DNA from 2 places in the Peribacillus sp. FSL E2-0218 genome. Region 1 is predicted to be linked to the other one. Evidence: predicted binding sites of a transcription regulator. Region 1 holds the regulator's gene; the other holds the start of a gene.
The links. Region 1 encodes LexA, which represses DNA repair genes until DNA is damaged. Its sites were predicted from a motif close to CGAACATATGTTCG; they were not measured.
Positions count from the first base shown of each region.

Region 2: addB (helicase-exonuclease AddAB subunit AddB) is a predicted target of LexA. The motif match lies at 2,473-2,486, and genes of this name have one in related genera.

Region 1 covers NZ_CP150304.1:2,067,391-2,072,813, reverse strand. Annotated here, with positions in the region: gene tkt (transketolase) at 1-1,150, opposite strand, end outside; gene MHI53_RS10030 (DUF896 domain-containing protein) at 1,387-1,620, opposite strand; gene MHI53_RS10025 (recombinase family protein) at 1,685-2,341, opposite strand; gene MHI53_RS10020 (LysM peptidoglycan-binding domain-containing protein) at 2,354-2,665, opposite strand; gene lexA (transcriptional repressor LexA) at 2,822-3,445, shown strand; gene MHI53_RS10010 (glucosaminidase domain-containing protein) at 3,625-4,239, opposite strand; gene MHI53_RS10005 (hypothetical protein) at 4,461-4,748, shown strand; gene MHI53_RS10000 (hypothetical protein) at 4,899-5,423, opposite strand, start outside.
Region 2 covers NZ_CP150304.1:1,285,997-1,291,419, forward strand. Annotated here, with positions in the region: gene MHI53_RS06150 (competence protein ComK) at 1-137, shown strand, start outside; gene MHI53_RS06155 (hypothetical protein) at 551-922, opposite strand; gene MHI53_RS06160 (TVP38/TMEM64 family protein) at 1,216-1,830, shown strand; gene lepB (signal peptidase I) at 1,863-2,426, shown strand; gene addB (helicase-exonuclease AddAB subunit AddB) at 2,619-5,423, shown strand, end outside.

The DNA.
Region 1 (5,423 bases):
CGGCTAAATCTGCCGATCCACCTATGAAGCTAGGCACCCTTTTGGCAATCGCATTTAAAACTTCTCCGCTTGAAGCACGGGAAGCCAATGTTTTTCCTTCTTCATAAACCGGTACTTCCTGATCCCATTCAGCAGGCAGCTCACCTTTGATGGCCAGTTCCAATTGTCCGGCTAATTCAGGATGTGCTTCTTTGTAATTCTTGAACAGTTCGTTCCAAGCTTCTTCTTTTTTCGATCCAGCTTCAACACAAGCTTGATTGAAATGTGAATACACTTCCTCAGGAACATGGAAATCTTCCTCGAACGTCCATTTATATGCTTCCTTAGTCAGCTTCAGCTCATCTGAACCAAGCGGAGCGCCATGAACTGCTGACTTACCTGAACGGTTTGGTGAACCGTAGCCGATAACTGTTTTCACTTCTATTAATGTTGGACGATTTTCATCCGTTTTCGCTTCTTCAATCGCTTTAGCAATTTCTTCCAGATCATTCCCATCCTCAACTCGGATATATTGCCAGTTATAGGATTTGAAACGTTCTGCTACACTTTCACTGAATGACTGACTTAAGTCTCCATCAAGGGAGATATCATTGGAGTCATATAAAACAACAAGTCTTCCAAGTTGGAGATGCCCAGCTAATGATGCCGCTTCAGCAGAAACACCCTCCATTAAATCTCCATCTCCGCAAATGCTATATGTATGATGATCGACCACATTATAAGAATCACGGTTATAGCTTTCTGCCAAGTGTCGTTCGGCCATTGCCATTCCAACTGCCATCGCGATCCCTTGTCCTAACGGTCCTGTAGTCGCATCTACGCCTGCAGTATGTCCGAATTCAGGATGGCCTGGAGTTTTACTGCCCCATTGACGGAACCCTTTTAAATCATCAATGGTCAAGCCATACCCAGACAAGTGCAGGAGGCTATACAACAGCATCGATCCATGTCCTGCTGAAAGAACGAAACGATCTCTATTGAACCACTCTGGATTTTTCGGGTTATGATTCATATATTCAGTCCATAGTTTATACGCCATTGGCGCTGCACCCATAGGCATCCCTGGATGGCCAGAATTAGCCTTTTCAATTGCATCAATCGATAAAGTACGAATGGTATTGATAGAAAGTGCATCTAATTTATCTAACATATAGTAAAACATCCCTTCCTGTAATGTACCTCTTTATATTATAGTGACCCGCTAAATATCACAACTAAAATCACTATTCGATACCCAATATTATACATCCTTTAGCCAAAATTAAAGAATTCCCCTATTTAGATTAAACTAAATAGGAGAATACATACATGAATGCACTCTCTTTTAAGGATTACTGTCCAAAAGAAGCTTAAAAATAGAGAGTTCCCGTCAGGAAAGTCCCAGCATTAATGTAAGTTTCTTTTCTCTTTAATATCTTTAATTTTCTGTGGAGTGACGTCATTACCTTCAGGATCGACCACTTTCACGTGTTCTAACGTATCGGACATCGATCGCCTGAATGTTTCTAAATACTCGCTTCTTAATAGCGTTTGCTCTTTCGCTTCCATTTCCGTCAAGCCGACTTCCTTAGCCTTTTTGGAAAGTTCATTAATGCGGGCCAATTTTTCTTTTGATAGCATAATTTCGCTCCTTCATATCTGCTGATATTGTCATGGTATTAAAAAAGAAGCGAAATTACAAGTTCTATGATTGACTTTCCTCTGTATTTTGCTGATGCTCAAGATAACGGCGGTTCACGGTAGCCTTGGATACTTTATAGCCAAACCCCCTTAAGGTGGCTGCAATTTCTGCAAACGTCAATCCGTTCGCACGAAGTTTAATGATTTCTTCTACAGGAATTTCCTTGCGGTCCCTTCCGGTTGCATTCCTTTGGTTATGCAGGTTTTTTTGAGGGCGGTAGCCTTTTTCGACAGCCCTTAACATCCCGCGTTTTATTTTCAAATTATGTAGCTTCCTTTGATATTCCTCCACAATCCCGACTATTTGGATGACCATGGCATCTGAATCCGATAGCTCAAGTTCCCCATCATGCGAAAGTGTGTAAATTTTCACGCCTTCTTTAAGGATGACATGGAAAAGCGCGATTTTGGCATTGCCTCTTCCAAGCCGTGTCTCGTCCTGGATTAATAGGACTTCAGCTTCCTTGGTTTTAAAAAGCTCCAGCATATCAAAAATCCCGTCACGGTTTAGCTCATACCCGCTCGCCTGCTCTTTTATTACCGCAACCACGTCCACATCCATCTTCCCGGCCAACTTGACTAGTTCATCTTCCTGCCTTGCCAATGATGTTTCCTGTGTCTCTTTTTCCGTGCTGACCCTACAATAGATAACTGCCTTCATAATACCCTACCTTCACTGCTGACTGGCCAAATTCTGAACGAGCTTTTCCCCTTTTACAGGTATCACGATTACTTGTCCGGGTTTAATCGAATCCCCACTGATACCATTATGCTCTTCTATCCAACCAATGAATTCTTTTTTTGTCAAATCAGCTTCTTCATATTCTTCGGCGATTTCCCATAAGGTATCGCCTTCGCTTACTTCTATAGAAAGGAAATCCTTTTTTTGATCATCGTTTATTGTGCAAGAGAATAAAATTGAAAATATAAATACTGAACCGGCTAATAGAATCGTATAAATATAATTTTTGTATAATTTTTTCATGAATAATCCCTCCGACACGAATGTTCGTTCGCATTTTATATTTAAATTATAATAAGAACACCTGTTTCAGTCAACAACAAAATTCGAACTTATGTTTGTATAGGATTGGCCTCCATGCTATAATGAAGCAAAGAACATTGGGGAAGAGGTGCACATATGACTAAACTATCAAAACGGCAGCAAGATATTCTTGATTTCATTAAAGAAGAAGTTCGCCTGAAAGGGTATCCGCCATCCGTAAGGGAAATCGGCGAAGCAGTTGGGCTTGCATCAAGCTCGACCGTACACGGACATTTATCCCGCCTGGAAAGCAAAGGACTGATTAGACGTGATCCAACCAAACCGAGGGCCATTGAAATCCTGAATTTGGAGGATGCTAACAATATTCCGAAAGCCAATGTCGTGAACGTTCCATTACTTGGTAAAGTTACAGCCGGCATGCCGATAACGGCAATTGAAAACATAGAGGAATACTTTCCGCTTCCCGAAAGCATGGTACCGCATGATGATCATGTATTCATGCTTGAAATCATGGGGGAAAGTATGATCGAGGCAGGAATTCATGACGGTGATTATGTCATCGTGAAGCAACAGAGCAGTGCCAATAATGGAGATATCGTCGTGGCGATGACTGAAGATGATGAAGCCACAGTAAAACGATTCTTTAAGGAACCGGATTACATAAGGCTGCAGCCAGAGAACTCGAATATGGAGCCCATCATTCTGCGGGATGTATCCATACTCGGAAAAGTGATAGGCTTATATAGGCAAATACACTAAAAGCGCTAACCGCGCTTTTTTTGTTTGTCTCTTAATTTATGTAGAGAACTCTCTCATTATGCGTAGGGATTTTTTGATAGGATTATTTTTTACTAGAAAAGAACACATTTCCCTTCCACTATGCAATCGGCAGACAAAAAAAAGAAAGCAAGTGCATAGCACTCCCTCCCGATTAACGTTCATTTCACTCTTAATCTTTGGTTCACTTTGATTAAGTTTAGATCGGCCAGCCCGTTCCATTGCTGAATCTGAACTTGCGTTGAACCATATGCCTTGGCAAGCGCAGAAACGGTATCCCCTTTTATCACGATATGATAGACCTCACCCACCATGGAGTCAAACTTGGTTAAATCGCTCGTTTCTATAAGGTTCACCAGTTTTTCAATATACTTCGGGTCTGTGGCGTAGCCTGCATCGTATATTGCCTTGAGGGCTTTTTTAAAATCCTTTTCACCGATGACGGCCGTATATAAATTTCTATTCCACGAAGTCCCGAATGCATACAGATTGGCAAGATCGCGAAGACTTTCCTCCCATGTCGGGTACTTTCTGAATTTATTCCTTACTTGGACAGGTGCTCCGTTAACATATTCGATTGTTTGCATAATGATAGATTCGCCTTTATAGTCACCTTTCGTACCGAATATATTTTTTGCTTGCTTGGCTAAAGTGCTTGTCCCATATCCACTCTCCAAACATGCTTGGGCTATTATGACGGAAGGTAAAATTTTAAACTCTTCATGAATTCTCAGGGCATAGGGTGCAATTTCATTTATAAACGTTTCCTTGCTCATTCCGACCTCCCGATAAGATTCTCCAGTAGATTAATGCATGCCTTCACTCATATCGTATTCAGAGGGATAAGAAAGGTTACAGGTCGTCCAACCAATTGGGTATCTAGTTGGACTCGCCTGCAAGATTAGAGCCAAATCATCAGCAATATTACGATAGTATATTTTGTTTATACATGGTAAAAAATAAGCTTGAAGAATTTCTTACTTAAGGTGGTGCACTGATGGACTTTCCAACTATCCATACAAACTTTTGGGATGCTGTGATAGCGATACCTATCATCATGATCGTCACGCAGGTCGTCAAGATCATGTTCCATATCCCATCCAAATTCATCCCTACCATCGTATTAGGTCTCGGTTTATTCATTTCCATTTTCATCAGTCATCGACAACATTTGGTTGCAGGCATTTTCATGGGCTGGTTTTATGGATATGCAAGCATTGGCAATTATGCCGCCCTCAAAACTGGTATATTATCCTATCGATCATCCAAACAAAAGACGGAGTGAATATGTTTAGTATCGAGGAGGCTCGCCTTCATTCCATTCGCCATAGGCTTGCTCACTCGTAGGTACTTGATGTCTTTTTCCTCTCCCGCCCGCCTTTTTTCAAAATAAAAAATGCCTTCTATAAGAAAAGGCATCTTCCAAGCATCCACGCTATTTTTCAATATAGATCGAACGAATCAGGGTACGTATTCGTTCAGTACCATCCGCCCCTTTTTCCTTAACATCGATCGTTACATTATATACACCGGATTTAGGCACCTCCGGAAGTGTTCCAGTAAAATTTTCATTGTCCTTTATATGCATGGAGGTTGTTGGGCTGATCTCCTTCCCGAATTCATCGATTAGATGAACCTTAAAGGTTGTGAGTACTTGCTCCTTTTTACCATTGAGCGGTTTCTTTATGAAAAATTCGGCATCCTTTTGTTTAACTTTTCCAGGCATGCTCAATGTAATCGGATCACGTTCGTTAAATTGTGCCGTTAATAAGTATGCGTCCAAAGGGGACTTCGTTTTCATCCGCACCCGCCATGTACCCATTTCCAGCTTGCTTTTTTTAAATGTTTGGATGGCTGCTCCCTTAAAAAAGGAAGTCTCATTTTTTGCGGAGTGTGCTATGGGTGAAAGGGAGTGCCTTTCATTAGACGGAGATACGACTTGGATTTCCACATCTTTTGA
Region 2 (5,423 bases), 780 kb from region 1:
AGCTGCACCGGACATCCTTTTTAAAAACGAAACTGATCCAGAGGATTGAGGAAACCAAGAGAAAGTCTTTCTATTTATTCACCGATGCCAATGGAGCCAAGGCTTCAGAGTTGAATTCAAAGTATATTCCACGTTAGAGGAGGAAAAGCGAATGTAAGGAAAGGCTAATCGAATGTAAAGAAAATGGATGAAAATGAATGGAACAAGTTTCTTACTATTAATCGCTACAGTGCTAAATGGGGTACGGTTCCATTGAAACTGCCGTTTTATCATATCAGGTCCCCCCCGTTCAAGTGGGTTTATCCTGACCCATGCTTATACGTGAATAAGTCACCGATATCGGATTGGGTAATCTATCATTTAATGGATTTTCTTTCTAGGTCATTTTTAAATCGGCGATGGAGGCGTGTGAAGTGAATAGATTATAATCATCAAAATGAACTCCCTTATCAGAAAAAGATAAGGGAGTTATTTATGATACTATTTACTTACATTCATTTCCTCCACCCTAAATATTCGGCATCTACAGGATAGGTATGTCTGTAACCCGCTAATTCGTAGAACGGTGGCTTCTCTCGAAAAAGTAATAACATAACAGGTCTTCGGTTTTGTTGCGAAGGCGCGGATTGAAATAATTATGATGTTCCTCGTATCCTTTGTATAAAAAACAATACATCGTGAAGGATTCATCGCGTTTGATTTCACTTACCTTAATATTTTCCTTGCGCAGATATCGACGAACCTCGGCCAAATCGTCCTGAACGATTTTTAGGATGTGCTCGACTAGCTCGGAATAGGGCCTTCTTAATTTAAACGGACTGATTTCGATGACTTTGAGATCCCGGTTTAAGACTGTAATCACCATCGGTAGGTAGATGGCTTTTTCGATCATATTCCGGTCATCCTCTGGAATGCGGGTCATCATGACCGCCCCTTTCTGACAAAACACTTTTTTACTATGAATATGTAACATTTATAACGTATAGAACATTTGTTCTTGTTTGATTATCCTAATGTATTTTCAATCGATATGCAAGCTGTTTTAAAAAATGGTGAAAATTTCATTAACAAGATTATGATTTCCTGAGATAGGGAAAGTATGAAGATATATGGATAATAATTCTTGCAATTTCAGAAGAAAGTGATATATCTAAAATAAACATCTTTTTAATAAGTTTATGCTGCTTTGACGGCAGCATGTCGAGGGAGATAATTATGGACTTGGAGACAATACGTGAGTGGTTTACACTTGATCATATTTCGGGGCTTATTCAGCAATATCGCTCATTCGGCCCGATTCCCGGTATCTTACTGCCGATGCTGGAAGCGTTCTTGCCCTTTTTACCTTTAGTGGTGTTCGTGTTGGCTAATGCAACCGCTTTTGGCCTTTGGTGGGGATTTTTATTTTCCTGGATTGGTGCGGTAGCGGGGTCATTTTTGATCTTTTTAGTCATTAGAAGATATGGTCAAATGAGGTTTTTTCGGTTTTTACAAAAACATAAGCAGGTTCAGCGTTTGATGGTTTGGGTGGAAAGTCATGGATTCGGACCTTTGTTCATCCTGCTCTGCTTCCCTTTTACACCTTCGGCCATCGTGAATATCGTGGCGGGATTGTCAAAGGTCAGTCCGTTGCAATATGGACTTGCGGTCGTAGGAGGAAAAGCGGTGATGATTTTCACGATTAGCTTCGTAGGCTACGATTTAGTATCATTAATACATAAGCCAATACGCACGATCATTATCGGGGTCGTCATATTCGTCCTTTGGTATGTAGGAAAAAGACTGGAAGTCCGATTAAATAAAAGCATGAAGAGGGAAGAAGGACAATAAGTTAGAATATAAATGTAGTAGGGGTTGACGAGATGGGAAAAACAAACAAGAATTCTTTATCCGATTGGATAAAAGCAGCCATGATAGCTTTTGTTATTTACATCTTGATCCGTACATTTTTCTTTTCAAGCTATGACGTTGAAGGGAAGTCGATGCAGCCGACCCTAGAAGATGGCAACAAACTTGTTGTGAATAAAATCAATTATCAGATTCACGATATTCACCGGTTTGACATTATTGTTTTTCATGCGAATTCACAAGAAGATTATGTTAAACGAGTGATCGGGATTGCAGGTGACCGCATCCGTTACAAGGATGATTGGCTTTACGTAAATGGCAGGAAAGTGGATGAGCCTTATCTCGAGAAATGGAAGGAAGGATTCCCAGATCAGGATTTTACGGGGGATTTCACATTAAAGGAATTGACGGACGAGACCACCGTTCCGAAGGGAAAGCTTTTTGTCATGGGTGACAATCGTCTTGAGAGTGCGGACAGCCGCCACTTTGGCTTTATACCAGTGGAAAATGTCGTCGGTAAGGTGGATGTTCGATATTGGCCGCTCAAAGAATTCAATTATAGATTTACAGGTGAATGACTGGCAAAGCCCGAGAAAGCAGAGGGCTTTTTCTTTTGGGGAAACGCGAACGTACGATTGGTGTTTTGGATTGGGAAACAGTAAAATGATAGAAAGTGGTCCTTGACTGGAAAGGATCCTCATCAAAAAGTTGAAGGATTTTCTGGTATGATAGATCTAGACATAATGTTGGTGTATAAGGGGGAAAAAGAGATGTCACTCCGTTTTTTACTGGGAAGATCAGGTACAGGGAAAACCTCGAATGTATTGGGCGAAATCCGCTCCAAACTGGCAGAAGATCCCGAAGGCAATCCGATCATCTATCTCGTTCCTGATCAGATGACGTTTCTATCTGAATATAAATTAATTAAAACGCCAGGTCTTGCCGGCATGATCCGGACACAGGTTTTCAGTTTTAGCAGGCTGGCTTGGCGGGTTCTACAGGAAACCGGGGGAATGAGCCGCCTCCATTTGGATAGTGTTGGCGTGAATATGCTGATAAGGAAAATAATGGATGATAAAAAAGAGGAGTTCAAGCTGTTTCGCCGGTCTGCAGATAAGCAGGGTTTCATTGCCCAGATGGAACTAATGCTGGCTGAGTTCAAGCAGTATTGCATCGAGCCGCGGGATATTCAAAACTACTTGACTGAAGCATCAAAGGCAGCAAGCGGCATCCAGGATAAACTTCATGACCTTGAATTGATCTATCAGGCGTTTGAGGATGAAATGGTCGGCAAATATCTCGACTCCGAAGACTATTTCACTTTACTGATCGAAAAAATGGCTGAGTCTTCATATATAAAGAATGCGGAGATCTATATCGATGGCTTTTATAGCTTGACGCCCCAGGAATTATTGATTGTCGAAGAAATGATGAAGCTGTGCAAGAATGTGACGGTTTCACTTACCTTGGATCGGCCCTATAGGCAATATGCACCGGATGACCTGCAATTGTTCAGGCAAACGGGAAACCTGTATCATCATCTTTATCAAGCAGGGTTGAGGAATGACATCCCAATTTCAGACGATAAGATCTTAACGGGAACGGAAAGGTTTGGGAAGAGTCCGGGACTGGATCATCTCGAAACTTATTTTGCAATTCGTCCTGTACGGACGTTTGAGCACTTACCTGATGTAGCAATTGCACAGGCCGTTAACCGCAGGGCAGAAATTGAAGGTGTTGCCCGGGATATCTTGATGCTTGTCAGGCAGAAGGGGCACCGTTTCCGTGATATTGCGATTTTAGTCCGGAACGGTGAAGCGTATTCTGATATTTTACAAACCGTTTTCCGCGATTATCAAATTCCCTTGTTCGTCGATTCGAAACGGACGATGCTGAATCATCCTTTAATCGAATTGATTCGATCCACATTGGAGATCATCACTGGATATTGGCGTTATGAACCGGTATTTCGCGCAATCAAGACGGAGCTGCTCTTTCCGCTGCAAAATAATCATGACAGGATGCGCGAGCAGGTGGATAAGCTGGAGAACTATGTATTGTCCCGTGGGATCAAAGGGAGCAGATGGACTTCAAAAGATCGTTGGACGTACAGGCGCTTCCGTGGTCTGGAACTGGAGGACCGGAACCAAACGGATAAGGAAATGAAGCTTGAGCAAGAGCTGAATGAGATGAAGCAATTATTTACCGAGCCCATCTTGAAGCTTTCCAAGCGTGTTAAGAAGGCTGAAAATGGGAGGGAATTATGCGAAGCCCTTTATTTATATCTTGAAGAATTGCATGTATCGGAAAAGTTGGAAAAGCTGAAACAGGACGCGGAAGATGCCGCCGATTTGGTTTCGGCAAGAGAGCATGAACAAGCATGGAATGCGATTGTCGACCTATTGGACCAGTTCGTCGAGCTTTTAAGCGAGGAACAGCTTTCCATGAAGCAATTTGCGACAATCATTGAAGCCGGGTTGGAATCGCTTGAGTTCTCTTTAGTGCCGCCTGCCATTGACCAAGTTCTTGTCGCCAATCTCGATTTATCCCGGCTTGACGATGTGAAGACGGCTTTTGTTATCGGCCTGAATGAAGGGGTCCTGCCGGGCAAGGCTGTTTCCGAGGGGGTCTTTTCCGATAGTGATCGCGATGTTCTTTTGGCTGGTGGATTTGACGTCGCCCCAAGCTCCAAGGTGCGCCTCCTTGATGAGGAGTTCACCGCGTACAAAGCTTTCACGACACCTGCAGAGTCTCTCTATTTATCATATCCGCTTGCCGATGAGGAAGGAAAGGCTCTGCTGCCATCTTCCTACTTAAAGCGGGTGAGGGATGTGCTGCCTAACGTTTCCGATGTGCATTACATGAATGGTCCATCCGATCTGCCTGCTGGGGAACAGTTGAAATATGCCGCGAATAATGATGTGGCCCTCTCGTATCTGGCTGCCCAATTACAGCTCAAAAAAAGGAACTATCCAATCCATCCGCTATGGTGGGATGTATATAATATCATCATAGAGGATGAAATGGCCGGACCTTTTGCGACTAAGGTGTTATCAAGCCTTTTTTACCAGAACAAAACGAAGAAATTATCCGAAGAAACCAGTAAGCAATTGTATGGAGAAAGCATACTTACGAGTGTTTCGCGAATGGAAATGTTCAATAGCTGCCCGTTTTCCCATTATGCAGCCCATGGCTTGAAATTGAGGGAAAGGCAAATTTTCCGTTTGGATGCACCGGATATCGGAGAGATGTTCCATGGAGCGTTGAAAATGATTTCGGATTATTTAAAGGAGCATGATATCGCTTGGTCTGCATTGACGACTGAACAATGCCTGGAACTTGCCAGAATGGCAGTGGAAAGACTCGCTCCTAAATTACAAAACCAAATTTTGTTAAGTACGAACCGGCATCACTATTTAAGCAGGAAATTGGAGCATGTGATCGGACGTGCCTCGATGGTTTTAAGCGAGCATGCCAAGGTGAGCGGTTTTGCTCCGGTTGGTTTGGAGCTTGGGTTCGGGAAAAGTGGAGAGCTGCCGCCGCTAACTTTCACCTTGAAGAACGGTACGAAGATG